4 regions of the Blautia sp. AM29-29 genome follow, and region 2 is predicted to be linked to each of the others. Evidence: riboswitches for the same ligand, from Rfam matches in the RefSeq annotation. Region 2 holds a riboswitch; each other region holds the start of a gene.

What was found. A riboswitch is a leader RNA that binds a small molecule or an ion and turns the genes downstream of it on or off. The one in region 2 is predicted to bind cyclic di-GMP.
Positions count from the first base shown of each region.
Region 1: another riboswitch for cyclic di-GMP. It lies ahead of DW769_RS10705 (response regulator); the one in region 2 lies ahead of DW769_RS13705 (ABC transporter substrate-binding protein).
Region 3: another riboswitch for cyclic di-GMP. It lies ahead of DW769_RS02545 (transporter substrate-binding domain-containing protein); the one in region 2 lies ahead of DW769_RS13705 (ABC transporter substrate-binding protein).
Region 4: another riboswitch for cyclic di-GMP. It lies ahead of DW769_RS16735 (ABC transporter substrate-binding protein); the one in region 2 lies ahead of DW769_RS13705 (ABC transporter substrate-binding protein).

Region 1 is NZ_QUJD01000013.1:70,078-78,393, reverse strand. Features, by position in the region: gene DW769_RS10725 (ParA family protein) at 1-625, opposite strand, end outside; gene DW769_RS10720 (ParB/RepB/Spo0J family partition protein) at 640-1,605, opposite strand; tRNA gene DW769_RS10710 (tRNA-Arg) at 1,932-2,005, opposite strand; gene DW769_RS16435 (hypothetical protein) at 2,380-2,523, opposite strand; cyclic di-GMP riboswitch class I at 2,633-2,708, shown strand; gene DW769_RS10705 (response regulator) at 2,946-3,254, shown strand; gene DW769_RS10700 (DUF3878 family protein) at 3,429-4,427, shown strand; gene DW769_RS10695 (MATE family efflux transporter) at 4,728-6,059, opposite strand; gene DW769_RS10690 (AIM24 family protein) at 6,224-7,060, opposite strand; gene DW769_RS10685 (GNAT family N-acetyltransferase) at 7,256-7,825, shown strand; gene DW769_RS10680 (hypothetical protein) at 7,822-8,316, shown strand, end outside.
Region 2 is NZ_QUJD01000020.1:42,746-51,061, forward strand. Features, by position in the region: gene DW769_RS13685 (glycoside hydrolase family 3 protein) at 4-2,427, shown strand; gene DW769_RS13690 (glycoside hydrolase family 3 N-terminal domain-containing protein) at 2,428-4,842, shown strand; gene DW769_RS17450 (helix-turn-helix domain-containing protein) at 4,866-5,072, opposite strand; cyclic di-GMP riboswitch class I at 5,519-5,594, shown strand; gene DW769_RS13705 (ABC transporter substrate-binding protein) at 5,694-7,535, shown strand; gene DW769_RS13710 (ATP-binding protein) at 7,601-8,316, shown strand, end outside.
Region 3 is NZ_QUJD01000002.1:185,318-190,464, forward strand. Features, by position in the region: gene DW769_RS02540 (response regulator) at 105-1,436, opposite strand; gene DW769_RS02545 (transporter substrate-binding domain-containing protein) at 1,613-2,899, opposite strand; cyclic di-GMP riboswitch class I at 2,989-3,064, opposite strand; partial or broken gene DW769_RS02550 (response regulator) at 3,593-5,147, opposite strand, start outside.
Region 4 is NZ_QUJD01000002.1:192,441-200,756, reverse strand. Features, by position in the region: gene DW769_RS02600 (type I restriction endonuclease subunit R) at 1-370, shown strand, start outside; gene DW769_RS02595 (hypothetical protein) at 460-786, shown strand; gene DW769_RS02590 (type II TA system antitoxin MqsA family protein) at 914-1,936, shown strand; gene DW769_RS02585 (L-2-amino-thiazoline-4-carboxylic acid hydrolase) at 2,303-2,947, shown strand; gene DW769_RS02580 (class I SAM-dependent methyltransferase) at 2,995-3,801, shown strand; gene DW769_RS02575 (SDR family NAD(P)-dependent oxidoreductase) at 3,900-4,556, opposite strand; gene DW769_RS02570 (ABC transporter ATP-binding protein) at 4,787-5,518, shown strand; gene DW769_RS02565 (SufB/SufD family protein) at 5,518-6,441, shown strand; partial or broken gene DW769_RS02560 (helix-turn-helix domain-containing protein) at 6,500-6,745, shown strand; cyclic di-GMP riboswitch class I at 6,880-6,955, shown strand; gene DW769_RS16735 (ABC transporter substrate-binding protein) at 7,044-7,955, shown strand; gene DW769_RS16730 (hypothetical protein) at 7,952-8,316, shown strand, end outside.

The DNA.
Region 1 (8,316 bases), on a different contig from region 2:
ATGTTGTATGTACTCTCGATGCAATGTCCCTTGCGTAATTGGTTCTGAAATCAACCATAGTCAACAGAATGCCCTCAATCGCCAGTTTCCGGTTCAGCCTTTTCTTTACTGTAAGAATGGTCTTGATCAGCTGCTGAAGTCCTTTCACCGGCAGATATGCGGCCTGTACAGGTATCAGCACGGAATCGGAAGAGACCAGTGCATTGATTGTCATCATACCAAGACTTGGCATACAGTCGATCAGGATATAATCGTATCGGCCTCTTATCGCATCGATATATTCCTTCATGATCATTTCTCTGCTCATAACATTTCCCATCGTTACTTCCAGGGCAGAAAGCTCAATATTTGCCGGAAGTAGATCTACATTTTCCTGGTGATGTAAGATACCATCTTCCAGAGAGATTTCTTCTTCGTTAATGACATCCATCATAATCGTTGCCAGTGTGATGCGAAGATCATCCGGTTCCTCATATCCAAGACTTGCGGTTAAACTTCCCTGTGGATCCGCGTCGATCAGCAACACTTTCTTACCTTCTCTTGCCAGTCCAATGCCTACATTTACGGTTGTGGTGGTCTTTCCGACGCCACCTTTCTGGTTTACTACGGATATAACTTTACTCATGATTTCTTCCTCCTTTAACTTTCCCATGATTCTTTTTTCCATAATTTCAACAGTGCCAGTATTTCCCGTTTCATCATCGCCGGTGTATAGGAATTTGGAAAATACTTGTGTAACTGCTCGTTTGTGAATGCCACTCTTGTGATCTCACCCTTTTTCACTTCACACATGATTTCTTCCATCTTTTCCAGTGACAACTGTTTTTCTTTACTCAGTTGCCGGATCCTCTGTGCCTGTGAGAGTGATGGGATCGCCTGTGCATACTCCATTGCTACAAGCAATTCCTTTTGCTCTTTTTCACTTAATGCTGCTATCTCTACAGCCGGACAAAAAGAAATGATCTCATCATCCAGTTTCTGCAACATTTCCGGTATCAGTTTTGTCAGTGAGATATAACGCTGCACTTGTTTTGGGCTATCACCACAATCTTCACTGATGATTTCTATTGCCCGCTTTCTTGGTGTTTTGTGGTCAACTTGGCTTTTTTTTCGACCACTTTTTCTTTTTAATACGTCATTCTTCAGTTTGTAAGCAAAAGCTTTTTCACTGTAGCTGATCCTTTCTCTGTGAAGATTGGAATCTACCATGCTCAAGATGGAATCATCTTCACTTAATACCCGGATGATTACCGGTACTTTACGGTATCCCAGTTTCTCCGCAGCATGTTTTCTTCTGTGACCGGATATGATCTCATAGTATCCATCCGGTACCGGTCTGACGATCAGCGGATTTAATATTCCATACTTCTCAATGCTTTCCTGCAGAAGAAACATTTCCTTATCATCTTTCACCTGAAACGGATGCTCTTTGAACGATCGAAGACGCTCAATCTCAATTTCTATGATTCTTTCTTCGTTTTCTTCTGATTGTCTGTTTGGTTTAGTCATCTTGACTCCTTTCCTCCGGGATTCAGGAAATAAAAAATGCCTGCCTGGAACTTTTATAGATAGTAAAGTTCCAAACAGACATTGCTGTTTGACCATTAGCTGTAGCTAATAGAATTGAATACTGTTTCAGCTAATTCATGTTTGCAGGTTTGGGAGAGATTGTTTCTTTTCCCGCCTTTTCTCTGATTTACATCCCCGAATAAGGGGTGACAACAGAGCGGAACCCAAATGTTAGCTGGACTTTCTAAAACCCATGTTTGCAAACCGGTAATTTTGATTAGCTGTCAGCTAACAAAAATCGGATTGCGTTAGCTGGAAATTGATCATTTTGAATGGAATTTTGTGTCACGAACGTGATTTGAAAATAACAAAAGCGTTCGTTGTCAGCTAATCCAGCTAACATTTTCGAACGCTTTGAAGCCCGTCGCCAAGAGGATTTGAACCTCCGACCCCTCGCTTAGGAGGCGAGTGCTCTATCCAGCTGAGCTATGACGACACATGCCGCAACCCCTTGATTTTACTGGGTTTCTGGGATTTTTCCCTTCGGCCATATATAAGATTATCAACTCTTTTTCGAGTTGTCAATCTACAGATTTTTTTGATTCGGTAACATTAGAACATTTCCCCATTTGGGGAATGCTTTGTTGTCACCATTAGCATTTTTCAGAATAGATTCGAACTGAAAGTTGTTTTTCATTTTTTCCCTTTGGGGAATGCCTCGGCTTTCTCTTAGGAGGCGGACACTCTATCCTACTGAGCTACAGAAACAAAAATTATAAATGTTTCAGCCAGGTCAGCAACAAAAATATTATACTATATTTTTGCTGCTTTTTCAAGACGAAACACATACTTGCGATTCTGCAGTTTACTTCAGGAATTTTCCATTGTGAGTACCTGATAAATTCTCTTATAGGCTTTTTCATAGGTCCAGCAGCCTTCGACATTGTTGTAGTATTCATTATTTTTTTCGACAACATATTCTAAATCGTTTTCTGTCATGAGTCTGTATTTCATCGTACACCTCCAATGTTAAAAACAGTAATCTGCCAAAATCCAGAGGTCATTATATCATATTCCGATGGGAAAGGAGAAGAGAGTCTTACAGCAATGAATTAAAATAAAAAAAGAATCTCGGCAAAGCAGTCGAAAGGCTGTGACGCAAAGCTACAAGGCCTGTAAAATGGCAGCCAGCTGCGTAAATATGGAACATTTCTTATAAAATAAATAGGGAGAAATGACTGAAATGCACGGTAGGAGAATCTATGGTGCTTTTTTATTGCCTGCGAAAAGAAAATACGAGAGGAGGAGTTTGCATTTTCCCGCCATCCGGCGATCACCGCATTTACGAGCATGAACGTGGAGACACCGACCATCGTGGCGTATCTGTTTGACCACCCGCTGTATCTGGTGGCACTGATTGCAGGTGTGCTGCTGTTCTGCTTGCGGAGGATAATGCACTGAATGCAGAGGTTGCGACGGAGCTGCTCGGAAGCCTCGGCCTTGTCGTGGACTGGGCGGAGAATGGTTCCAAGGCCGTGGATCAGTTTGAAGCGTCGGATCCGGGAAGCTATTTTGCGATCTTCATGGATATGCAGATGCCGGTGATGGATGGCATCGAGGCGACGAAAAAAATTCGAAACAGTGTGCGTGAGGACAATGATGTTCCGATTTTTGCGATGACAGCAAATACTTTTGCAACGGACCGCAAGCGGTGCGCGGACGCGGGCATATTCCGAAACCGGTGAATTTAAAAGAGATTCAGACGACGCTGGACGAGAAAGTGCGGACGGCATGTGCCGGATAACGGGACGGATTAATAACAGAAAAATTTGGAGAAGGGGCTCTACTGCTTTGGATTGCAGTGGAGCCTTTTTATGGTGTATCATAGGAAGTAAAAGAAAACAGGGGAGAATCACGGAATGGAAATTGCAGAAAATATCACATGGACCGAGGAACTGGAAAGGCTGGATGTGCTTCTTTCGCAGGGGCAGTTCGAGCTGCTGCTTCCGGGTGAGCGGTACGGGGGAGGAGAAAAGGAGATCTGGCTTGTCTATCTGATGAACGATGCGGCAGAGAGCTTTCTCGTTTTTCATGACGCGGAGCTGACGGGAACGTATCAGAAGGAATACGAGGGAGAAATAGATGCCGCACTGGAAAAAGACGGGGAGCAGTACGTTCTGATCGTGCGGCAGAAAGAGACGGTGTGCACGCTGTTTTTCAGCCGCCTTTCACTGGAAGTGCATCTGTTTGATTACGGAAAAACGGGTCATTTCTGGGTGGACGGATACGAGTATCTGCGGCAGATTGAGTTCCGTATTGCGATCCTGCGGGACAAGCTGGAATACCTCGGCGAGGCGTTCTGCACCGAGGAAGAAATGCGTCTGGCATCGCTGGCCAATTTCCCGCCGCTCAATTTCTGCTGCTACCCGGCCGTGCCGGATCAGTATCTCGTACCGTCATGCCCGTGGTGGGAAGCGACGGAAGAGGCAATTACGGAGATGAAAAAACTGGCATCGGAGGCAGGCGATAAAGTGCTGCTGTGGTATCTTGCACTTTATGAAAAATGGCAGGGAAAACTCCTCGCAAAACAGATCGCAAAACTGCTGCATACGAGCCGCCACGCGAAAGTCGTGGATTTACTGGAAAAAAAACTGGCCCGCGAAGCACAGAATTATCCGAAACGACGCTTCACCGGCGAAGAAGGAACCCAGATCCGAAAAATCCAGGAGCAGGCAATGAAACGGAAAAAGATACTGGAAGCCGAAGGAAAACGCGCATCATTGCTGCGCGAGGAGCCATTCTTTTATGCACGGGATTCGGTGGAATATAAGGTCCATCTGATGATCTGGGGAACGAGAGGGAAAGAGCGGGTTGTGGAGGTTGAGACGTTTAAAATTTCCAGAACGCAACGGCAATGATCAGCTCCTTTACGGACGAGCCGGAAGTGATTCAGTTTTAATGCCAGTAGACAAGAAGTCCCCCGCTTCTAAAGTGGTGGGATGAATTGTTAAAAGAAACATAACGGCAGTGGCGGGCGGAGAGAAATCGGTATCCTCCACAGACATGAGGCAAGTCACAGTCGAACTATTTTCGACATGTCAGACTCCGTGAAAATACCGACTGTGAATTGAAACAAGGGATAAGGTAAAATAGAAAGCGCTTATTTGAGGCGGGAATGAAATCTCAAATAAGCGCTTTTTCTATACGCTGCCGCCAAGTCAGGCTGCGGGCAGTTTATAATATTTCGATGTATGCTGGCGGTAGAGCAGCAGCAATCCGCGGATGCAGAGCTCGATAGCCATGGCGATCCACATGCCGCGCAGGCCGAGCGGGGTGATGAGAAGCACCGCGAGACCGAGGCGGATGACCCAGATGCTGCCAAGGTTCAGAAGGCTTGGCACAAACGTATCGCCTGTTCCGCGGAGGGCTCCGGCGGCAACGATGGAAGCGCCGAAAAACGGCTCGGCGAGCAGTTCGATGCGGAGTACCTCGGCGGCAAACGAGCGCACCTGCGGGTCAGGAGTCAGAATGCTAAAGACGAACGGACAGAAGATCATCATCAGACCTCCAGTGATGGCCATCAGGACTGCGCCCATGGCAATGCAGATATTTCCGTAGCGTTTCGCCAGCTTGTAATTTCCGGCGCCGTAGCTTCTGCCGACGAGCGTTGTCGCGGCGGAACCGATGCCGTAGCCTGGCATGTAGCAGAGGCCTTCGGCGGTGACGGCGAACGAATTGGCCGCAATCGCAATGGAGCCGAGCGGGGCAATCAGCATGGTGGCAGCAACCATGGCGCTGTTCATCGCGATTTCCTGTACGGCAACCGGCACACCAATTTTGAATGCAGTTTTCAGAATTTTCGTATCAAAAACCGTTTTTTCCTTCCGGCGGAGACGCAGCCGCGGATTGCGGACACAACAGAACCAGGCACCCGTGAGGCTGATGACGGCGCAGGCCAGCATCGTTCCCATACCGGCACCCATGACACCGAAAACCGGAATCAAAAGAGCATTGAAAATGATATCGAGCACGCACATGACGGCATTTAAAATACTGGGCATCACCATATCACCGCTGCACTGCAGGAAGGACGACATCAGCGAGTTGAGCTGGGAAAACGGAAGCATGATGGCAAACATCATAAAATAGAGCGTGGCATTCCGCCGGATCTCCTGCGCACCGCCGAGCCACCCCGGCAGCGGATGACTGATCAGAAGCCCGATCAGGCACAAAACAGCCGACACAACAAGCGCGGACGCGATGCCATGCCGCACAACATCCCTTGCCTTCTTGTCATGATTTCCCCCGATCTGATGCGCTACCTGAACAGAAAAACCGGCTGAAACCGCATAAATCGTACCGCTGAGGAGCCACGTCGTCGACGAAACCAGTCCGATCGCCGCCGAAGCATTCGCCCCAAGCGCGCCGACCATCGCGGAATCAATGTATTGCATCGCAATCGTAGTAATCTGTGTAAGAATCGCAGGCAGACTTAATCGCCCGACCTGCTGAATCTGCGGTTTCAGTTCAGTCCAGTTTATTCTATTCATCATTTTCTCCAGAACATGTATTTTATCGTATGGTTTTTCTTAAGAATGTAAAGATAAATGCGTATTTTACGCTAACATGTTTTGAAGAAAGTGTCAATCAAAAACGAGGTTTAATTTGACTTTTTTCTATGCGTATTAGGCATAGGGGCGGAGAGGATTCGAATTTAATTTTCCGGCGGAAGGTTGTTCTTCACAGCGGGGTTCGCCTGGGTCGTGTTGGTTGCAGTCGGCAGGGAATCTGTCGGGGCGACCGGGCTCATGAGGACGCGGCCGGTTCCGCGGTAGACGTTGACGAGGCCTTCACCGCTGACGGCGGAGCCGACGAGGGTTTTGGTGGAGCGCTCTACGGTGAAATCAAGGTTGGAGGACCAGCAGACGGCGAGGTTTCCATCGATTTTCAGTTCGTCGTTTTCGAGTTCGACTTCGATCAGCTCGTCCTCAGGTACGTTGCTTTCGAGGGCAACGGCGCCTCTGCCGACGAGGCTCAGATTGAAGAAGCCTTCGCCGCCGAGGACAGCGGAGGAAATGCTCTTGCGGGCGGTCAGTTTGGTTTTGACTCTGCCGTCGCAGGCGAGGAACATGCCGTCCTCAATCGTCATTCCGGAGGAGCCCCATTTCTCGACATCCACAAGAATGATGTATTTGTAGGTCGGTTCCAGCACGAGATATCCGTCGCCGACGTACTCCGGTTTTACGGCAGATTCCTTTGTCATGGCGCCTTTGATGGCCTTTCCGAACAGGTCGCCGATCCCTTTGATTCCGGCGGTCGCCTGTACATGGCCGCCCATCCACTGCATCGCACCGGACTGGATAATCGCGGAGTGCTCCTTGTCCAGTTCAATGACAACCTGGCGGCGGCGCACATTCATTTTGCTCATGTAATACTCCTCCATGGCAGTCATCGGCGAGACGCTGGAATCCTGGAGATATTCCATGACGTGGAAATTTTCGATGGACTTGGTGAATTTCCGGTTTTCGTTTTCGAGATTTAAAATTTTCATAGGCACGTTCCTTTCTTTCATTAAGAAGAAAAATAGTGATCCGTCTTGTTTCTTTTATTATACAGGAAAGAAAGCAAAGAGCACAGAAAAATTTAGAAAAAAAGGAAATCTGGAAATCATGTTGTCCATTTTTCAGCGGAGTGATAAGATAAAGTTCAGAAAACGCAAGCAGTACGGTCAGAGGAGGAATTTATTATGAGTACAATTACTGTCAGAGATGCAAAAATAGAGGATGCCGCACGCATTCTGGAGATTTATGCTTATTATGTAGAATACACCGTCATTTCTTTCGAGTGGGACGTGCCGTCTCTGGAAGAATTTGAGAACCGCATGCGTGATATCATGAAAAAATATCCATACCTCGTCATCGAGCAGGATGGAAAAATCGAAGGTTATGCATACGCACATGCCTTTGTCGGCCGCGCCGCATACGACTGGTCGAGCGAGCTGACCATTTATCTCGATCACAATGCAAGAAAAGGAGGCCTTGGCCGGAGACTGTATGAAGAGCTGGCGGACCGCCTGAAAAAAATGGGCATTCTGAACCTCTACGCCTGCATCGGCTATCCGCAGGTCGAGGATGAATATCTGACGAAAAACAGCGCCGAGTTCCATGCGCATCTCGGATTCGAACTCGTGGGAACCTTCCACAACTGCGGCTACAAATTCGACCGCTGGTACGATATGGTCTGGATGGAAAAAATCATCGGCGAGCCGCACGCGGGACAGCCGGCAGTAAAATCATATAGTGAGATAAAAGAATGAGCACAATAACAACGTATACAAGAAAACATTTTGACCCTGTGCATCCCGCTCCGGAACTGCTCTGTGTGGAGGATTTTGCGCATGCGCTGCCGATGATCTGCCGCGGAAACGGCCATGTGACGACGTTCTGGTCAGTGGGAGAGCACTGCATCTGCTGTGCGAAAGAGGCGGCCGCGCGCGGCTATTCCCGGCGGCTGGTGCTGGCGTGCCTTCTGCATGACGCGAGCGAGTGTTACATGTCGGACGTGCCGCGGCCATTAAAACAGGAAATGCCGCGGTACCGCGAGATCGAGGACCATCTGCTTTCGGTGATTTATGAGAAATATCTTGGCAGTGATCTGACGGCGGAGGAGCAGCGGATGATGAAACAGATCGACAATGATCTGCTGTGGTACGATCTGACAAATCTGCTGGAGGAACCGCAGGCGGGGGATGCGCCGAAACTTCACATCACGCTGGACTACACGGTGCGGCCGTTTGCTGCAGTGGAG
Region 2 (8,316 bases):
AAGATGAAAAAAAGTATTTTTCAGGAACTTGTGGAAGAATCAATTGTTCTTTTGAAAAATGAAGAGCAGATCTTGCCATTAAAAGAAAAAAAGGTGGCTTTTTTGGGACGGGCACAGATAGAAACCATTTTTTCGGGAAACGGTTCGGGAGCATCCAAATCCCTTGCAAACAAGAATCTCTTATGTGAATGTGAAAAAAGAGGAATCTGTGCAGAAGCAGGGTTAAAACAATTTTACACCAGCCATCAAAAAAACGAATCGGAAAAGTTTGTGATTGACGGTATTGATATTACAAATGTAGAAAATATGAACTGTGGTTTTATGTATGAGATCTTTGGAAAATATCAGCCGATGTGGACAGAGTATCACATTCCGGAGCAGCTGATGCAAAAAGCCAGGGAGTTTACCGATACCGCTGTTTTTGTGCTGGGAAGGAATGCCGGTGGGGAAGAATGTGACAGACACATCGAAGGTGATTATGAACTTACCGAATCCGAAAAAGAACTGCTGGAACAGGTGTGCTGTGTTTTTCCACATGTGATCGTTGTACTGAATATTAATGGAATGATCGATATGCAGTGGGTGAACGCCTATTCCGCAATCAAGGCCGTGGTGTTTCTGGGAATTCCGGGCGAAGAAGGCTGCGGAGCATTAGCTGATATTTTGACGGGGGCTGTGAATCCATCTGGCAAATTAAGCTTTTCCATGGCAGAGTCTTTCAAAGACTACCCGACAGCAGAAAATTTCACCTGGAATAAAGAACAGGAAGATGAAATTTTAACTTACGAAAATTATGGACTGGATGCAAAGGCAAATGGAAGTACAGGATATACGAAAAGCCCGGTAACGGTGTATCAGGAAGACATTTATCTGGGGTATCGCTATTTTGATACTTTTCGGAAACAGGTATTGTACCCCTTTGGATATGGAATGTCTTACACATCGTTTACGATTCTTCCGAAAGAGATGAAACAGGAAAAAGAAGAGCTGGAATTTATTACGGAGGTAACAAATTCCGGAAATTATGCAGGAAAAGAAACGATACAGCTTTATTTGTCCTGTTCTGGTACAGAGTCGGAAAAACCGGAAAAAGAATTAAAAGGCTTTGCAAAAACGAGACTTCTTGCTCCGGGGGAGAAGCAGAATATTTCGATTCGAATATCCATGCAGGATCTGGCAGGATATGTTGAGACATCTGCATCATATATCCTGGAAAAGGGAAAATATCAGTTTTTTATCGGAAATTCATCCCGTGAGACAATTTTTGCAGGAGAAATCCAGATAAGAGAAGATTACATAATTAAAAAATGTGTGAATCGTCTTTGCGTACAAAACTGCAATGTAGAGCATTTGCAGGTACTATCTGCAAGAGAAGGACGAAAAAAGGTCCGAATGCATGAAAAGAAAAAAGAAGAGACCGATGGTTTAAAAGAGCAGGAAAGATATGATCTTTTACGGGATGAAATGGAACAAGTAAAAAATTTCAGTATCGAACAGCTGGCTGCATTGTGTGTGGGGTATGGACCTGGGATTCCATTTGCAGCGTTCAGCAAACAGGAACAGCCGGAAACTATATTGGATGGTCAGGGAAATCCACTGACCAAAAACGATCATCCAGTCGGAGCAAAAGGATATGTCTCCCCGGCTATGCCAGAAAAAGGTATTCATTCCATTTTTTATAAAGATGGACCGGCAGGTGTGGGAACGGGGGCCTGGCCAACGGCTATGCTGATTTCCTGCGCATTCAATAAAGAACTGTGGGAAGCGTTTGGAAATGCGGTTGGCGCAGAGTGCGAAAAGAAAGCGGTTGACGTATGGCTGGCACCAGCAGTCAATCTGCACCGGAATCCGCTTTGCGGGCGAAATTTTGAATATTTTTCGGAGGATCCTTATCTGACCGGAATCTGTGCGGTCCAGATTACAAAGGGCGTTCAGGAAAATCATCCTGTCCGCGTCTGCCCCAAACATTTTGCCGTGAATGAACAGGAAACGTATCGAAGAGGAAGTGCGAAGAAGCGGTACGATGCGGTAGATTCCATCCTTACGGAACGTGCATTGCGGGAACTTTATCTGAAACCTTTTGAAATGTTGGTTCGAGATGCCGGAGTATCTTTTATTATGACATCGTTTAATAAAATTAATGGGGTTCTTGCAGCTGGAAATCGAGATTTGTGTACGCATATTTTACGGGAAGAATGGAACTTTGATGGTGTTGTCGTTACTGACTGGGGCGATATGGATATTGTCGCAGATGGCGGCGATGCTGTGGCAGCGGGAAATGATATCGTGATGCCGGGTGGCCCGCCGGTGATCCGGCAGATTTTGCAGGCCTATCAGGAGAGACGGATTACCAGAAAAGATCTGGAAAGGAGTGTTGCAAGATTGTTACATGTTCTGAAGTTATTTGAGAAAGGGGAGCGTATTTAAATGAAATCATATAGGGATCATACACTGGGTGCCAAAGAAAGAGCCTCTCTTCTGCTCAAAGAAATGAGCCTTGACGAAAAGATGGCACAGATTAACTGTGTTTTTCCTTTTGATCAGGATGCCTATAACTTTGAAAAAATTCAGCAGGAGACAAAATACGGAATGGGAGAAGTAAGCACGCTGGAAATGCGCAGGATGGAGACACTTGATGAAGTGGCTGCATGGCAGAGAAAAGTGCAGAAGATTGTGATGGAAAACAGTGCCCATCAAATACCGGCAATCTTTCATATGGAAGGATTGTGCGGGGCCTTCATTCAGGACTCCACCAGTTTTCCGTCTGGGATTGGCAGGGGAGCAAGCTTTGATCCCAAGCTGGAAGAACAGATTGCAGAAATTGTGAGCAGACAGGAAACGGCCTGTGGTATTACCCATATACTGGCACCGGTTCTGGATGTGGCAAGAGATCCGCGTATGGGCCGTTTTGGAGAAAGTTATGGAGAAGATGCTTCCCTTGTAAGTGCGATGGGGGCAGCGTATACGAAAGGAATACAAAAGAATACAGTTGCTTCAAGAAAAGCAGAAAGTGTGGCAAAACATTTTGTGGCTTTTCATAATTCGCAGGGTGGAATTCATGGAACACACAGCGAAACGCCGACGCGACTTTTAGAAGAAGTGTTTGCAAAACCTTTCCAGGCAGCAATCACAGAGTCAGATCTGAAAGGTATTATGCCTTGTTATTGCGCTGTGAATGGAGAAGATGTATCTGCTTCTCATAACATGCTTACGAAACTGCTTCGGGAAAAAATGGGATTTGACGGCATGTGCATCAGCGATTACGGTGCAGTGGGAAATGCGCATAGTGTACATCATATTGGAGAAACATTTGAAGAAGCCGGTGCGATGTGTCTTCATGCGGGAATGGATATCGAGATGCCGTCCTGTACTGGCTATAATGAGAAATTAAAAGAGATGTTTTCAAGTGGAAAACTGGATATCCATATTTTGGATACAGCGGTTTTGCGGGTTCTGGAGGGAAAATTCAGAATGGGCTTATTTGAAAATCCCTATGCGCTGGAAGGAAAAGAGCTTCATGCTCTTGTAATGCAGGAAGCAGACAGGAACACTTCCCTGCGGTCGGCCAGAGAATCCATGGTACTGCTGAAAAATGACGGCGTATTGCCGATTGCGGCAAAAGGGAAAAAAATCGCGGTGATCGGACCGCATGCCGGGTATGCCAGAAAAATGTTTGGTGGATACACACATATGTGTATGATGGAGTCTACCTATGCGATTGCCAATTCTATTGCAGGTGTAAGCGGAGTTGTACAGGCAGATGCAGATGAGATTATTACGGTTCCGGGAACCAATATTCAGTCTGATGAGACAGAGCAGTTTGATCAGATCCTGAAAAGACAGAAACCGCAATGCAGAAATCTGTATGAAGAATTCCAAATCCGCTTTCCGGAAAGTGAGATTTTATATGCATATGGCTATCCGATTGCAGGAAACGACGAAAGTCATTTTGAAGAAGCGCTGCAGGCAGCAAAGCAGGCAGACATTGTGATACTGACGCTTGGCGGTAAGCACGGAACGTGTTCCATGGCATCAATGGGAGAAGGAATTGACAGTACTGATATTAACCTTCCAAAATGTCAGGATGCATTTATTCGCAAGGCTGCGCAGCTTGGAAAACCATTGGTTGGCGTTCACTTTGATGGAAGACCGATTTCCAGTGATGCTGCAGAGGAATATTTAGATGCTATTCTGGAAGCATGGAGTCCATCAGAAACAGGAGCAGAAGCAGTAGTTGATATTTTAACCGGAATATATAATCCGGGAGGAAAACTTCCGGTTACCGTTGCTTATGGAGTGGGACAGCTTCCGGTTTATTACAATCATCCATATGGTTCCTCCTGGGATCAGAGCGGCAGTATCGGTTTTGCCAATTATGTGAATATGCCGCACAGACCGAGATATTATTTTGGATACGGACTGTCGTATACAACATTTACATATTCGGATTTACATATCTCGATGGGAAATGAAAAGGCAGCAGATACGGTTCAGATCTCCTGCGCTGTTGAGAACACGGGAAGCTGTGAAGGAGATGAGGTTGTCCAGCTTTATTTACGAGATGAATATGCCAGCCTGACAAGACCAGTAAAAGAACTGGCAGGTTTTAAGCGCATTCACCTGCGAAAGGGCGAAAAGAAAACGGTATGCTTTGAGGTGAAAACGGATCAAATGGCTTTTCTGGACATTGATATGCACTGGAAAGTGGAAAAAGGACGATATGCAGTAGAGGTCGGAAGTTCTTCAGAAGATATTCGTTTAAGAGGAAGCTACTGTGTGAAAGAAAATAAATGGGTTGCGGGAAGAAATAGAGCGTTTTGGGCAAGTGCCGCAGCGAAATAAAAAGAACAGAACCGGATGCCATTTTATACAAAGCGGCATTCGGTTCTGTTCTTGCGGTATTCCCGTGGGGAGCAGTTCATTTTTTCACGGAAACATTTTCCGAAATAGGACTGCTGGCTGAAGCCGGTCTGCAGGACGATCTGTCTGATGGGAAGTGTGGTTTCTGTTATCTCCGTGATTTGTTTTCTATGTTTTGGCAATATCTTAATAATTTCTGCAGATATTTTCATATTATTTTTTCGATATAATAAGTATACTTGCTGTAAAAAGGATTGTAAAGGTAGTCTAAATGGACAATAATAGTTTATCACATACAACGTGGAATTGTAAGTACCATATGAACCAGAGCAGGAAAACCTGCCGTCGCTGATCACACTTGAAAAAATATGTGTAGCTTTGGGCGTGACATTATCGCAGTTTTTTCGAGAAGATAATTCAGAGAATCTGACAGAAAAACAGAAAGAAGTTCTAGGGATATGGAATGATCTGAGTACAAATGAGCAGGAAACAGTAATGTCAATGCTGCGTGGACTTCGGAAGTAAGAGAACAGTTCGAGTATATGTATCGGCTGTTCTTTTTTTGTTTTTGAACGTTAAAATGTTAATTTTTTTCTTGTGTATAGTAGAACACTAAAGTATAATAAAATCAGTTTTTTACATAAGATTAAAGCTATAATAAGGAAATTGGCAAACCAGATGAAAGTCTGGGACGCAAAGCTACAGGGCCTTTAAAATGGCAGCCAGTTGCATAAAATGAGGTGCACTGTCTGTCTGACGGTGCTTTTTTACGGTGTTATTTCATAGACGTAACAATAATGATTTTATCAGGAAAGAATGAGGAAAATAAAAGTATGAAAAAGGCAAAACGTTGTCTGATAGCAGTGGTGTCAGGTGTACTTGTAGCATCTGCTGTCTTGTCTGGATGTGGACAGTCAAAGAAAGAAGTATCTATAAATGATGATCATCTTACCGTTTATCTGTGGGAAAATCGTTTGATGAAAAATATTGCACCCTATATCCATGAACAGTTTCCAGATCAGGATATTGAATTTATTATAGGTAACAATGATACCGATTTATACAGTTATTTTAAAGAACATGATGAATTACCGGATATTATAACAGTACGTCGATTTTCTGGAACAGATGCACAGGACTTACAGCCTTATCTTATGGATTTTGCTTCTTATGATGTTGTTTCCAAGTATTATTCTTATGCGGTGCAATATTATAAGAATGCGGAGGATGAAATCCAGTGGCTGCCAATCTGTGGTATTCCGCAGACGATCATTGCCAACAAAACACTGTTTGATCAGTATGGCGTAAAGATTCCAGAAAATTATGAGGAATATGTACAGGCATGTCAGCAGTTTTATGATAATGGCATAAAACCGTATTCCATGGATCTTGGTGAAGACTGGTCTAATAATGAAATCATCCAGGCTGCAGCAATCGGTGAGTTTACAAGCCTGGATGGTATTGAATGGCGAAACGGTGCAGAGACTGCAGCGGATGAAGTAAAGTTTGATGATGTATTATGGAAACGTATTTTTTCAGAAACCAGTCAGTTTCTTAAGGACTCGCATTTTGGTAAAGAAGATATCAATATTGATATCAATACAGGAACCCAGATGTTTGTCGAAGGAAAATCAGCAATGTTTCATGGACATCCGACGGTTATGCAGCAGCTGCAGAAACAGATGGATGCGGAGCTGATCCGTATTCCTTACTTTTCACAGACATCGGATGAATCCTATGTGTACATGACTCCGTCCTTAAACATTGCATTTAACAAAAACCTGGAAAAAGATCGGGAGAAACTGGATACTGCGCTGGATGTGCTGGATTGTATGATTTCAGAAGAGGGGCAAAAGCTGATTGCGGATGGAAGCGGTGTTATTTCATTGAATACAGATGTTCCAACCATGATGCAGGATGTGCCTGGACTGGAAGAGGAAATTAATCATAATGCTGTTTATATCCGATATTCCGCTCAAAAATCATTTGATGCAAGTCTTGAGGCTGTTCACGGATTACTGTCAGGGGAAATGGATGAAATACAGGCTTATGATACTTTTCGCAGTGTAATGAATCGTAAAGATCCAGAAGAAAAAGCAACGGTGAATTTTGAAAATGAATATTCCATTTCACTGAACGATAGAAATGGCCGTGATGCAGCATCTTCCATTTTAACTACGATCAGAGAAGAAAATGATGCACAGCTGGCTCTGGCACCATATTATTTCACTTCTTCTATGTACAAAGGAGAATGCACCAGCAGCCGGGTTGGCATGATGACAGCGAAGAGTTCAGATACACCATTATATGTTGCAAAAATCAATGGTAAACAGGTTTATGAACTCGTGGAAAATTATCTTGCTGATGCTGATGAGAATTTTTACGTAACCAATAAATACGAATTACCAATTGCATCCGGTATGAAAATGATCGTCAATCAAGAGGAAAGTGGATTTTCGTTAAAGGACTTAACAGTTAATGATAAGAAAATAGACAAAAAAAAGGAATACTCGATTCTTCTTACAGACACCACAATGTCTGTTTTGAAAAAAATAAATCTGAAATGTGAGATTGAGCAGCTTAAAGATACAACATTATCAAGTGCATGGACCGAAGCAATGTCAAATGGACAGCAGCCGTCAGCACCGGAAGATTATATAGAGGTTGAACAGTAAAAGTGGAGATAGAACAAAAGGTAAACAAAAGAAAAAAAATAACAAGGCTGTTGCTTATACTACTTATGATTCTTTTAAGCTTAGTTTGTATCAAGTATCTTATAAGTAAGTCTAATAAGTATATCAGCGAAAATGGAAAAAGCAGTATGGGAGCTGTTGTTGAACAGATACAGCAGACCTATGATCTTCAGGTGAGTGGATACTACAGCCAGCTGCAGTTGGTTGAGGAATTCTTACTTCATGAGAGGGAACTGTCTCTTGAAACGGATACGAACAAAAATTTCTTTGAAGCATGGGAAAAAGAATCGGAAAGTACTCTTATATTCCTTCAGGAAAATGGTCAGGCAATATCAGCAGGTGGAACAAAAATGCGGATTGATATGCCAAGTAAACTTCTGCTGGACTTAAAGAACGGATACAATATTGGAAAACTGGTGCGTCTTGATTATGATCAGAAGAAAAAAGACGGTTATCTGGTTGCGATTCCATGTCAGGAATACACGATCAATGGAGAAACTTATACGGCAATTGGAACTGTGTATGATCATTCGAAACTGGATTCCATGTTAAAATTGAAAGGTTATCATGGAAAAGCATATTTGTTCATGCTGGATCATGACGGAAATATTACGTATACGAACCAGAGTGGAGATAAATACCTGCGTAATTATTCTTTGTTAAAACATTTAAAAGGGGAACAGGCTATTACAGAAGAAGAGGCTGATTTGTTCAAAAAGAAGTTTGATAACAGAGAATCCGGAGTTGCACTTTTGGGAAAACA
Region 3 (5,147 bases), on a different contig from region 2:
TTGTCAACCTCCTGGTTTAACAAAATTGCACTGCCGCATCAATATCTTCATCTGAATCTGCCGCCCTGACCGGGGCTGCCAGAAACACAACACAAAGAATTTTCTTACTGCATTTTTTGTTTTAAAACCAATAGCAAAGTGTCCTCTATTTTTTTACTGTCAATGGGTTTTGCAATATGTGCATTCATTCCGGCATCTATGCAGTTCCTGATATCATCCTGAAATGCATTCGCTGTCATCGCAATGATGGGTATCTCTTTTGTATCTTTACGGTTCAATGTTCTTATCTGTCTGGCTGCTTCTAATCCATCCATTACCGGCATCATAATATCCATAAAAATAAAATCAAATCTGCCTGGAACTGACTGAGAAACAATATCCACAGCCTCCTTGCCATTTTCTGCCGTAGTCACAACCATTTTTTCATCTTCCAGCAGCATTTTTGCAATTTCCAGATTTAGCTCATTATCCTCAACTAATAATACACTCTTCCCCGACAGATCAGGCTTTTCCACTTTTTTTTGCTGTTCCTTCTCAGCATTATGATCAATCTCAAGTGGTATCGTAACGGTAAACGTTGTACCTACATTTTCTTTACTTTCCAGTTTGATTGTTCCATTCATCCTGTCCACAATATCTTTTACAATAGAAAGTCCAAGTCCGGCACCACTATATCCATTCGTTGTTTCTTTTCCTTTCCGGGCATAGGATTCAAATGCATGTTTCTGAAATTCTTCGCTCATACCAAGTCCCGTATCGGAACATACAAATTCAAAAACTGCCGTCTTGTCATCACTTGAAATCTCATTGAAATACAGGCTTACTTTACCACCTCTTCGGTTATATTTAACGGCATTTCCGGCAAGATTCATAAGAAGACGGTTTAGATATTCCTCACTGCCAATAACATATCTGTGATGAAAAGTACTCATGGAAGCTCCGCCTTCAAAGCGGATACCATACTCCTTTGCATTTGTCTCAATAATCGAAATCTGTTTTACGAGCATTGCAACCAGATCAAATGGCTTGTTTACCAACTGTAATGTTCCAGATTCTACTTTTCCGATATCCAGAGCATTATTTAGAAGGGACTGCAGATAGTCCATGGATTCCATTACCTTTGCTTTACATTCATATAATCTTTCTTTATCGCCATAATAACGCTCTGATATATTGATCATCCCAATAATTCCATTTAAAGGTGTCCGGATATCGTGGCTCATCTGTCTCAAAAAATGTGTCTTTGCACTGTTCGCCTTTTCTGCCTGCTGCTGTGCCTCTTTTGCCTTTTTCTCTGCAATTCTGGCTTTTCGGAGGAATCCAAGTATCAGTATCAGCACGATCAAAAAAACAGATACAACAAGCAACATAAAACTCCAGAAATTGTCCCTTATAAACTCCTTTACCGTAACTTTCTTCAGATTACTGTCATACATATACACAGCATTGGAGAATTTTGAAGCAGACATTGTTTTTATCGTCTTATTCAGGACAGACAGCAGCATGCTGTTTCCACGTCTGACTGCAAACGACACCATACCGTACTTTTCCAGAAAAACACTGTACAGTTTATTATCATCGGAATATTGTTTCAGCTTGCCTGAGGCCATAATCATGCAGTCTGCTTTTCCATTATATACAGCCTTTTTTGCATCCAGGTAGCATATTCCTTCACATGCCACTGTGGATAATTATAGGAAACATAAGACTTCAAATCACTCTCTTCTCTTGGTATCGCAACCGTATTTTCAGCATTTTCATCAAAACTCTTTTTAACCGTTACAGCCGCCATATTATACTTCCAGACAGTATCTGTCAGATCATAGCCCAGGTCTTCGGCAGCATTCGTATTTTGCATCACATGAAAAATCATATCAATTTCTCCATCATGCAACGCTTTTTGCATATCCTCTTGTGAATCATACCCCTTGATATTAAATTTCAAAGTCTGCCCTTTCAGGCAGTTTTGTGCAAGCTGGATGTAATCCGTGATCAGGCCGCTCACTTTTCCGGTTTCTGTATCAAGAGTACTGACCCCGCCATCGTTTATCAAATAACCGATTTTGATTTCTCCATGCTCTGACAGCCATTTTTGTTCTTCTCCCGTCAGAAAATATACACTGGCCACTGACAGAAACTGCTTATGCAGTTCATCTGCATAATAAGGATCATCATCTGTGATCCTTCTCATAGCATTATCCAGCTCTGTCTTTAAATCAGAATGACTCTGGCCAATCGCAAAATATATTTTTGAACTTCCGAGATTCGTTAAGGCCACCATTCCGTACCCACCCAGACGGGAATCCTCTAACGATACAAAAACGTCAATTTCTCCGTCTGCAATTTTCTTCAAAGCATCTTCATTATTTGAAACATTGACATGCTGTGTATGCAGATCATATTTCTTTTCCCACTCGTTCAATACCATTTCCGACAGGTAACCCATAAGCACCCCAATCTTTTTCCCATTGAAAGATGCAGTGTCAGAGGATGAGATGTCTGTATGATCGGGTTTTACGTAGACATAATATCTTTCGTCTCCCATTGGAATAGCGGAAAAAAGCATAGTCTCTGCCCGTTCCTCCGTATAAGAGATTCCTTCTATCATATCCAGCTCATCATTTTTTAATTTGTCAAAACAATTTTCCCATGTACAATCTACATATTCATAGTTCCACCCGGTATAACCTGCGATTTTCTGCAGATATTCATAGCCGTATCCGCTTCTTTTTCCATTTTCATTTATCTTATCATATGTATCATCCGGTACACCAATCCTGACAACTCTCTCTTTCTGATTTTCTGCTGCAAAAGCATAAACCGGACAGATTGAAAAAAGGATGCAGCTGCACAATACTAAAATGATACCCCTTTGCAATACTGATTTATTTATTTTCATATTTTTCTCTCTCCCAGTAAAATTATTATAGTTACGCCTATGAAATAACACCACAAAAAAACACTGTCAGACAGACAGTGCACATCATTTCATGCAGCTGGCTGCCATTTTAAAGGCCCTGTAGCTTTGCGTCCCAGACTTTCATCTGGTTTGCCGATTTCCTTATTATAGCTTTTAAACGTATGTAAAAAAACTAGTTTTATTATACTATAGCGCTTTACTGTATACAAGAAAAACATTGTCGTATTAATGTGCAAAAACAAAAAAGAACAGCCGATACATATACTCGAACTGTTCTTCTACTTCCGAAGTCCACGAAGCATGGACATTACTGTTACCTGCTCATTCACCTTCGCCTGCACTGCCGGATTTTCATAAAACATGGGTTACATTTCCAGACTCATCCCGCTTTTTTACAATAAAAAGCATCCTGTGCCAGCTGCCATCACACATCCTGTATTCTGTATAAATACATTCTTCCGTCTTCAATCTGGCTGAAAGTGTAGAAACACCCGAAATGGACGTATCAGCGGACGATATTCCGGTGCAACCATTGTATCACAAAGCTGATACAGTTTCTCCGATACACAGCCTCTGTTTCCTGTCTGCTTTTCCCATGCACCTGGAAGGCTCCTGATTGCCTGATTTCCATTTCCCTCTTCTACCTTGTGGGTTTTATGATGTTCCAGGCGCCTAATCCAGATTCTTTTGTAACGTATCAATCAATTCTTCAATAATTATTGGCTTGGATAAGAATCCATCCATACCGCATTCCAGAACTTTCTTTCTGTCCTCATCAAAAGCATTAGCAGTCATGGCAAGAATGGTAATTCCCGACAGTGCCGGATCAGTAAGCGCACGAATCTGCCTGGTAGCCTCATATCCATTCATTACAGGCATCTGCACATCCATCAGTACCAGATCATAATCCTCCGGTGTTGAATTTTTAATTTTCTCCACTGCCTCTGCTCCATTTTCTGCTGTATCAACCAGGAATCCATATGCTTTCAGAATTTCCACTGCAATTTCACTGTTCAGTTCATTATCTTCCACAAGAAGTATACGCCTGCCTCTGAAATCTAAATCTGCTGCCGGAAGAATCTTATCCTCTGCCCGGGCCTGTTTCTGACCGATGGCAGCCATCAGAGTCTCTCTGATATCTGACATAAACAGAGGTTTCGCGCAGAATGCAGTCACTCCTGCAGTTCTGGCTTCTGTTTCGATATCTGACCAGTCGTATGCAGTCAGAATAATGATCGGCGTATTGTCATCAAGACTCCGGATCTGACGTGTAACTTCAATTCCATTCATATCCGGCAGAAGCCAATCGATGATATAAGCATGAAATGCATCCCCCAGCTCCATTGACTGTCGTGCACGGAGAACAGCCTCTTTACCCGAGACTGTCCATTCCGAACGCATTCCAACCTTTACAAGCATCTTTGTTACACTGTCACAGGTGTTAAAGTCATCGTCTACAACCAATGCCTTAAGACCCTCTAGTTCCGAAATCTTCTCTATGCAATGATGCTCAGGCTGAGTCCGAAATGGCAGACGGACTATAAACTCGGTGCCCTTGTCCTGCTCTGTCTGAACCTCAATAGTACCGCCCATCATATCCACGATGTTCTTGGTAATGGCCATTCCAAGTCCCGTACCCTGAGTCCTGCTGACTGTAGAAGTCCGCTCTCGCTCAAAAGGAGAAAAGATCTTCTGTACAAATTCCTGACTCATTCCAATTCCGTTATCCTTTACCCGAAATTCATACAGTTCGCTGCCTTTTGCTTTTCCCGGGTACTGTCTGAGACGGACAGAAACGGTTCCGCCTGCCGGAGTAAACTTAACCGCATTTGACAAAAGATTCAGCAGTATCTGGTTCAGCCGCAGTTTGTCACAATAGACATCCTCATTCGTAACATCCATGGCATCCATATAAAGCTCCAGCTGCTTCGCATGAATCTGTCCACTGATGATCGTCTTCAGATCATGAAGCACATCCGACAGACAGACTTCTGTTTCTTCCAGATGGATCTTTCCGCTCTCAATCCGGCTCATATCCAATATATCATTGATCAGTGAAAGCAAATGCTTACTGGAAGAAAGAATTTTGCCCAGATAATCCTGAACCCTATTTTTGTCATCAATATTACTTACAGCCAGTGTCGTAAATCCAATAATCGCATTCATTGGTGTCCGAATATCATGAGACATATTGGAAAGAAAAATACTCTTCGCCCTATTTGCAGTC
Region 4 (8,316 bases), on a different contig from region 2:
AGAACTGGCTTTTTATGATGCGTTGACAAAGCCGGAGCATATCAAAGATTTTTATCAAAACGAAGACCTTATCGCAATGACTAAAGAACTCACAGAAATGCTTCGTAGAAATCGTACCATTGACTGGCAAAAGAAGGAGACGGCCAGAGCATCTATGCGAAAGATGGTTAAGCGTCTTCTGAAAAAATATAAGTATCCGCCGGAAGATTATGATTTTGCAATTAATACAGTGATTAGCCAGTGTGAGTTATGGACAGATCACGCAGAAATGCCAGAGATAGAGAAAAAAACTACAGTCTATGCCATGAATCAGGAGCAGGTGCTTGGAATGGTGGCAGAAGAAGATGGGGGATATGGGAAGAAAAAATAATAAGGGTAAGAAAATTATTTCCATGGACAAAAGAAGATAGAAATTGTACCATGTAGGTATCAAATGATACCACATGGAGAGCGACTAAGTTGTCTATGGAAACAAGATCTCGAATTGAGTCGGAACAAGAAGTTAAAGCATATATACAAGATTTAAAGTTTGCTCTCAACAATGGAGCAAGAATAGATTTTCAGGCACGGAGAAAAGTGGACGAAAAGCGGAAAGAAAAATATACAAATCAATATACAGTAGAGGCATTATTTCCGAATGAGAACCCATTAGAGGCATTGAAAAGAGAACTGTTGACACTTTTTGTGGAAGAATATATGAGAACGGTAAAAGATCTCGCTTTCCCGGGAGAAAAGAAATGCGGGAATTTGGAAAAGTCTATAATGGGAAAGATGACGTATACATAAAAATAAGAGTGGAATTATTTGGAATGTATGGAAATGCAACAACATTTGTCATGTCGTTCCACTTTGCTGAGAAACCATTTACAGCAGAAATGTTTCCCTATAGGAGGTAGGAGGTGTTTTCATGCATATGAAAATTATAAAAAGTGAAAAACGTTTGTGCACATGTTGCATGGAAGAGCATGAAGTGAAAACAGTTCTTGTTGAGGAGCAGATGACATTTAAGAATGTGAAAGTTGCTTATAAAGCGACCTATTTTTATTGTGATGCAGCTGAAGAATTCTATATGGATGAGGAGCAGATACAGGAAAATGATATACATCTGAAAGATGCCTATCGAGAAAAAGAAGGACTTTTGACATCGGGACAGATTCGGAGCATTCGGGAGAAATATGGAATTAGCCAGAGTGATTTATGCACGTTGCTTGGATGGGGCGGCAAAACAATTACCAGATATGAAAGTCATCAGGTCCAGGATAAAGCGCACGATACTATTTTGAAAAAGATAGATCAGGATCCAGAATGGTTTTTGACACTGCTGGATGATGCAAAGAGCGATTTATCTGAGAGTGCTTATGAAAAGTATTTAAATAAAGCAACGTCCTTATATGAAGAAGATCAGGATCTTTATTTAAAAAAAGCAATCGAAGCGAGCTATGTAAAATTTCAGGGAAATACAAGTGCGCAGGGAAATACAAAATTGTCTCTGAATAAAGTTGTTGATGTGATCCGATATCTGGCCGCATCCAAAAAAGTTACGAATCTTTATAAAGTCAAGTTGATGAAGCTTATGTGGTATGCAGATGCATTATCTTACCAAAAAAGAGGATTTGCTATTACTGGATTGGTGTACCAGGCATTGCCAATGGGGGCTGTTCCGGTGGGACATAATTCAATTATTAATTTGAAAGATGTGCCATGCGAAGAAGTAGATATGGGAGAGACAAATGCGTATCATTTTTCTTTAAAAGGGGAACAGAAATTTTCTGCATTGTCAGGGGAAGATATTAAAATTCTGGATGTTGTAATAGAAAAACTTGGTCGGATGTCAAAAAATGAAATTGTATCATTTATGCATAAAGAGCAGGCGTATGAGAGGACTTTACCAAGAGATAATATTTCTTTTGAATATGCAAAACAACTGAGAATATAAGAAAAATGGAAGGATAAAAACGCTTCTACTCTATTGTGGATTGGTATTTTAAAGAAATCTGCCAGGTTAAAATCAAAATTCATTTGTATGGAAAAGAAAACTTACGAAAATAAAAAAAGAAACGAGCAACCCGATTGAGCCCTAAGGCTGTACACGACAAAAAACCCATTTCTTAATTTCTATAATAAAGGAAGGCTGAATTATAGTCAAGAAATTTTTGCGATTTTAAAACAAAGTAATAAAAAGTGTGATATAATAACCTCATAATGAAAAGTAAAATTCCGCCTATTTTTCAACATTGTAGGCGGCAATTTTACACCTACAAGTTAGTGAATCCTAATAAAAGTAAGATGGAGGTACCTGCCTATGATGGAATACACCAGTAAATACTGGAATATGCTGACTCCTTTAATAAAGAAAAGTCTGCTAAAACGCTACGGAAAAGAGGAGACCGCAGAGCTTCTCCGCAAGACTAACCAGATCTACCGCGACATGCTTCGCCGCGCCGATGATATCGGAAAGGACAACCCGATGGCGTCGAATCTCTATGAAGGCCTCATTTTTCTTGCGCTCTGGGATGCGTCGGACAGACAGATTTCTGTGGATGAACTGCGTACAATCTCAGAGGAGATGATGTCCTTCCCGTTTCTGAAAGCCATGGGCCTGATGATTAATGCGAATAAGAAGAGCGGCATGGCGCGGATTGCGAAGATGATGCATAAGGATGCCGCCTGGCTGGAAGCACATCCGCAGTATAAGGCGTATTCGTGGGATTTTCATTTTGATGAGACGAAGCATCAGGACGGTTTTTATTACCACTTCACCCAATGTCCCCTGAACACCCTCGCCCGAAAAGAGGGCTATCTGGAAGTGCTGCCGATTATGTGCGACATTGATTACAAGACAGCAGCCCTGATGCACGCGAAGCTCTACCGTGACCATACACTGGCAGGCAGCGGTGAGGTCTGTGATTACTGGTTCGTGGGGGACAAGGTGGAAAATCCGAAATAAAATAAGACCGGGACGGAACCGGTGAAATGGAAGGGAGATCACCCAGAATGAGCAATGAAAAAATAAAACCAAAACTGAACGGAACTGCCGAGACGATGCTGCAGTGCTTCTACGCCCGTGCCATGCACAGCAGAAATCCGAAAAACAAGTTCCGCGACACCAAAGCAGAAGAGCTGATTGACCGCATCGACTATGATTTCAGCAATGCGAAAAAGGACACAGCAATGAGCGGCGGAATCGTAGCGCGGAGTGTTGTGTTTGATGAGCTGGTCAGCGACTTTATCCGAAAAAACCCGGATTGTACCGTCGTCAACATCGACTGTGGTCTGGACACTCGTTTTTACCGCATGGATAATGGAAAAATTACCTGGTACAATCTCGATCTGCCGGAGACGATTGAGGTGCGCGATTCGATCTATCAGGAATCCGGCCGCGTTTCCACGATTGCGTGTTCCGTGCTCGACCCGGCATGGGCCGATCAGGTAAAAGTGTGGGGCAAAATGCTTTTCATTATCGAAGGTCTGACCATGTACATGAAAGCGGATGAGGTCAGAATGATGCTCGCCATCATCCGCGATCATTTCGACAATGCCTACGTCTGCATGGAAACGCTGTGCCCGTACTTTGTAAAGAAAGAAAACATCGAAAAATCTATTCAGGCGACGGGCGCGACGTTTACCTGGGGTGCGAACAGCTTTGCAGACCTGGGCGACATTGCCGCCGGTTTCCGAAAAGTAAAAGACGACAACATCGCCCGCGGTATGGAAACGCTGAATCCCATCTACAAGCTGGTGATGTGGATGCCGATCATCCACAAATTCGCAGAGAAAATTCTGGTGTTTGAAAAAGCGTAAGAAAAGAAATGAAAAGAAACAGGCAGCCCGGCAGCGGAAAAGCCCCAAAAGCTTCCGTGCAGGGAATCTGTTTTTTGCTTGTACAGGAAATTAACAAATCATTCATCCGGCCACACAAAGTGTGCGTTTCCCGCCTCAAGTCCGTCGATCAGAATATTCTGTCCCGTGCAGAACCGGTTCGTCACGGTCATAAAATACGCCCAGTCCGCCGTTTCCTCGACGGTCATCCACCGTTTCAGCGGTGTCAGATCCATGATCTGATCCCAGAGCTTTTGGTCTTCTGTGACAGGCAGATTCAACTCGGTCAGTACGCCGCCGAAATCAAGGCTGTTGCACGTTCCGCCATACGGTGCAATGCGGAGTGCCACGTTTTTCGTGTAGGCGAGCACACCGCCCTTGCTTGCCGTGTATTCCGGAAACTCAGCTCCGGTATGGCCGCTGGCCGAGCCGATCATAAGGACGGCGCGGATGGTGTCATGAATGCCATACGCCTCTGTGATTGCGATGGTTCCCTTTAAATTGATATCAATATCATCCTCGTTCTGCACACCGGCGTTGTTGATGACAATATCGAAAGGCGCAAGCGCCGGATACTGTTCCCTGTCGCGGATATCAAGGCAGAAATGAGTATACGAATCCTGGCTGATGGAAGCCTCCTTCCGGTCAAATCCGGTAACATCAAAGCCTTCTTTTAAAAATTTCTCCGCAATCGCCTTTCCGATTCCGGAGCTGGTTCCTGTAATAAGTACACGCATACGATAACCTCCCGATGAAATATTACCCTCATTATACCGCAAACACAGCATGCGATCCAGAAGAAACGAAAAAGAATGCAGGAAAAGAAAATGTTACGGGAAAAATCACTGCATAAAACAAAAGAGTCTCTCAAAACCACAACAAATAATTGACAGATTTTAGGAGAAGGAGTAGAGTTTTTGAAAGGGGGATTATCCCTGCAAAGAGTGAAAACAAAAGAGGTGCAAATATGCTGAAAGTAGACAATCTTACCTTTGAAGTAAACGAAGAGGGAAGAAAACGCTGCCTCGTCAACCACATCAGTTTTGAGGTAAAGGACGGGGAAATGCTGGTGATTACAGGACCGAACGGTGGCGGAAAATCAACGCTGGCCAAAGTGCTTGCAGGAATTGAGGACGCCAATGGCGGAGAAATCTTCCTGGATGAGGAAAATATTACCGGTTATGATATTGACCACCGTGCAAACGCCGGCATCGGCTATGCATTCCAGCAGCCGCCGCGTTTTAAAGGAATGACGGTGAAAAAAATGCTGTCGCTGGCAGCCGGAAAAGAACTGACGGAAGCCGAGAGCTGTAAACTCCTCTCCGCCGTCGGACTCTGCTCTGCCGATTACCTGAACCGTCAGATGGACGGTACGCTCTCGGGAGGAGAGATGAAGCGTCTGGAGATCGCAACGGTGCTTGCAAAACCGCATAAGGTCAGCATTTTCGATGAGCCGGAGGCCGGCATTGACCTGTGGAGCTTTTCCATGCTGATCAGGCGGTTTGAAGAAATCCACAAAGAGAAAAAAGAATGTCTGATTCTCATTTCCCATCAGGAACGCATTATCCAGATGGCAGACAAGATCATGGTGATCGAGGACGGCCAGGTGAAAGAATACGGTACAAAGGAAGACGTACTGCCGACCCTGTTCCAGCAGAAAACAGGCCGGATGTGCGGCCAGGAAGGAGGCACATGCTGATGGTACAGGTAGATGAGACAACCCAGGGCGTATTAAATCAGATCAGCGAGGGATTTGAGCAGAAAGGGGCATACAATCTCCGCCAGAACGGCATTCCGCTCTGCCATGGTGACAGTGAACATATCAAAATCCGCAAAAAAGAGGATAAGCCGGGCATTGATATTTTGATTGACGGCGAGACAAAAGGCGAAAAAGTATTTATCCCGGTTGTCGTCAGCGTTTCCGGTATGACGGATCTTGTTTACAATGATTTCTACGTTGCGGACGGCGCCGATGTTACGATTGTAGCGGGCTGCGGCATTCACAACGGCGGCTGCAACGACAGCCGGCACGACGGTATCCATACGTTCCATGTAGGAAAAAATGCCAACGTGCGCTACGAGGAAAAGCATTACGGAGAGGGAAACGGAACGGGACAGCGGATTCTGAACCCGGTGACAAATATTGAAATCGGAGAAAATTCCGTTTTTACGCTGGATACCGTACAGATTAAGGGCGTTGACTCAACAATTCGTACGACGAATGTTGTGATGGATGCAAACTCCAAACTGTTCGTGCTCGAACGTCTGATGACAGACGGTGACCAGAAGGCAGAGTCGGATATTGAAGTATGTATGAACGGAAGCGGTTCTTCCGCACAGATTATTTCACGTTCTGTCGGAAAGGGCAATTCCTCCCAGGTCTTCCATCCGAAGGCAGTCGGCAAAAACAAATGCCACGCCCATATCCAGTGCGATTCTATCATCATGGATCACGCACAGGTCGGATCTATTCCGGAGATCCAGGCAAAACATGTGGATGCGGCAATCATCCACGAGGCGGCGATCGGACGGATCAATGACGAGCAGCTGTTGAAACTCAGAACGCTCGGCATGACGGAAGCGGAGGCGGAAAACGTCATTATTGAAAACTTCCTGAGCTGAAGAAAAAAAGGAAACAAGAGAAGTGTTTGCAACTTAATCAGCAGACACTAAATATAGATTATCGCAGCTGTCAGGAATTTCCCAGTCGTCACTGGGAAGAATCATGGCGCAGGAAAACCTGCCGTCGCTGATCACACTTGAAAAAATATGTGCAGCTTTGGGCGTGACATTATCGCAGTTTTTTCAGGAAGGTAATTCAGAGAATCTGACAGAAAAACAGAAAGAAGTTCTAGGGATATGGAACGATCTGAGTACAAATGAGCAGGAAACAGTAATGTCAATGCTGCGTGGACTTCGGAAGTAGAAGAACAGTTCGAGTATATGTATCGGCTGTTCTTTTTTTATTTTTTGGCGTTAAAACGGTAATGTTTTTCTTGTGTACAGTAGAGTGCTATAGTATAATAAAACCAGTTTTTTGCATAAGTATTAAAGCTATAATATGGAAATCGGCAAACCAGATGAAAGTCTGGGACGCAAAGCTACAGGGCCTGTAAAATGGCAGCCAGTTGCATAAAATGAGGTGCACTGTCTGTCTGACAGTGCTTTTTTGTGGTGTTATTTCATAGACGTGACAATAATAAATTTTATTAGGGGGACTTGTAATGAAAAAGAAAAGATGGAGCAAGGTTTTGTCTGTATGTTTAGTGATGGTGACCTCTTTATCACTTTTGTCAGGATGTGGCGAGAAGAGTGCAAAAAAAGAAGACGAAGAAACCATCACGGTGTATTTATGGAACACAAACCTGTATGAAAAATATGCACCATACATCCAGGAACAGCTCCCGGATATCAATGTTGAATTTGTAGTAGGGAATAATGATCTGGATTTCTATAAGTTTCTTGATGAAAACGGTGGATTGCCGGATATTATAACCTGCTGTCGTTTTTCCCTGCATGATGCAAGTCCCCTGAAAGACAGTCTGATGGACCTTTCCACAACCAATGCGGCAGGTGCTGTCTATGATACCTACCTTAGCAATTTCAGGAACGAGGATGGAAGCGTAAACTGGCTTCCTGTGTGTGCGGATGCACATGGTTTTGTAGTGAACGAAGATCTTTTTGCAAAGTATGGTATCCCGTTGCCAACAGATTACGAGAGTTTTGTTTCCGCCTGCCAGGCATTTGACAAAGTGGGTGTTCGTGGATTTACGGCAGACTATTCTTATGATTATACCTGTATGGAAACACTGCAGGGTCTGTCTATATCAGAGTTGTCTTCTGTGGAAGGACGCAAGTGGCGGACGGTCTACAGTGACCCGGAAAATACAAAGAGAGAAGGTCTGGACGATACCGTCTGGCCAGAGGCTTTTGAACGTATGGAACAGTTTATTCAGGATACAGGGCTTAGTCAGGAAGATCTGAATATGGATTATGATGATATTGTTGAGATGTACAAAAGTAGCAAGCTTGCCATGTACTTTGGCAGTTCTTCCGGTGTAAAAATGTTCCAGGATCGGGCATTAACACAACATTCCTGCCATTCTTTCAGGAGAACGGTGAAAAGTGGATTATGACTACGCCATATTTCCAGGTGGCCTTAAACCGTGATCTGACAAAGGATGAAACACGCAGAAAGAAAGCAATGGAGGTACTGGATACAATGTTTTCAGAGGATGCGCAGAACAGGATTGTTTATGATGGACAGGATCTGTTAAGCTACAGTCAGGAGGTGGATATGCAGCTTACGGAATATCTGAAAGATATAAAACCTGTGATCGAAGAAAACCATATGTATATCCGTATTGCGTCAAATGACTTTTTCTCTGTTTCCAAGGATGTGGTTTCGAAGATGATCTTAGGAGAATACGATGCAGGGCAGGCATACCAGTCATTTAATTCTCAGCTTCTTGAGGAAGAAACTGCTTCTGAGGATAT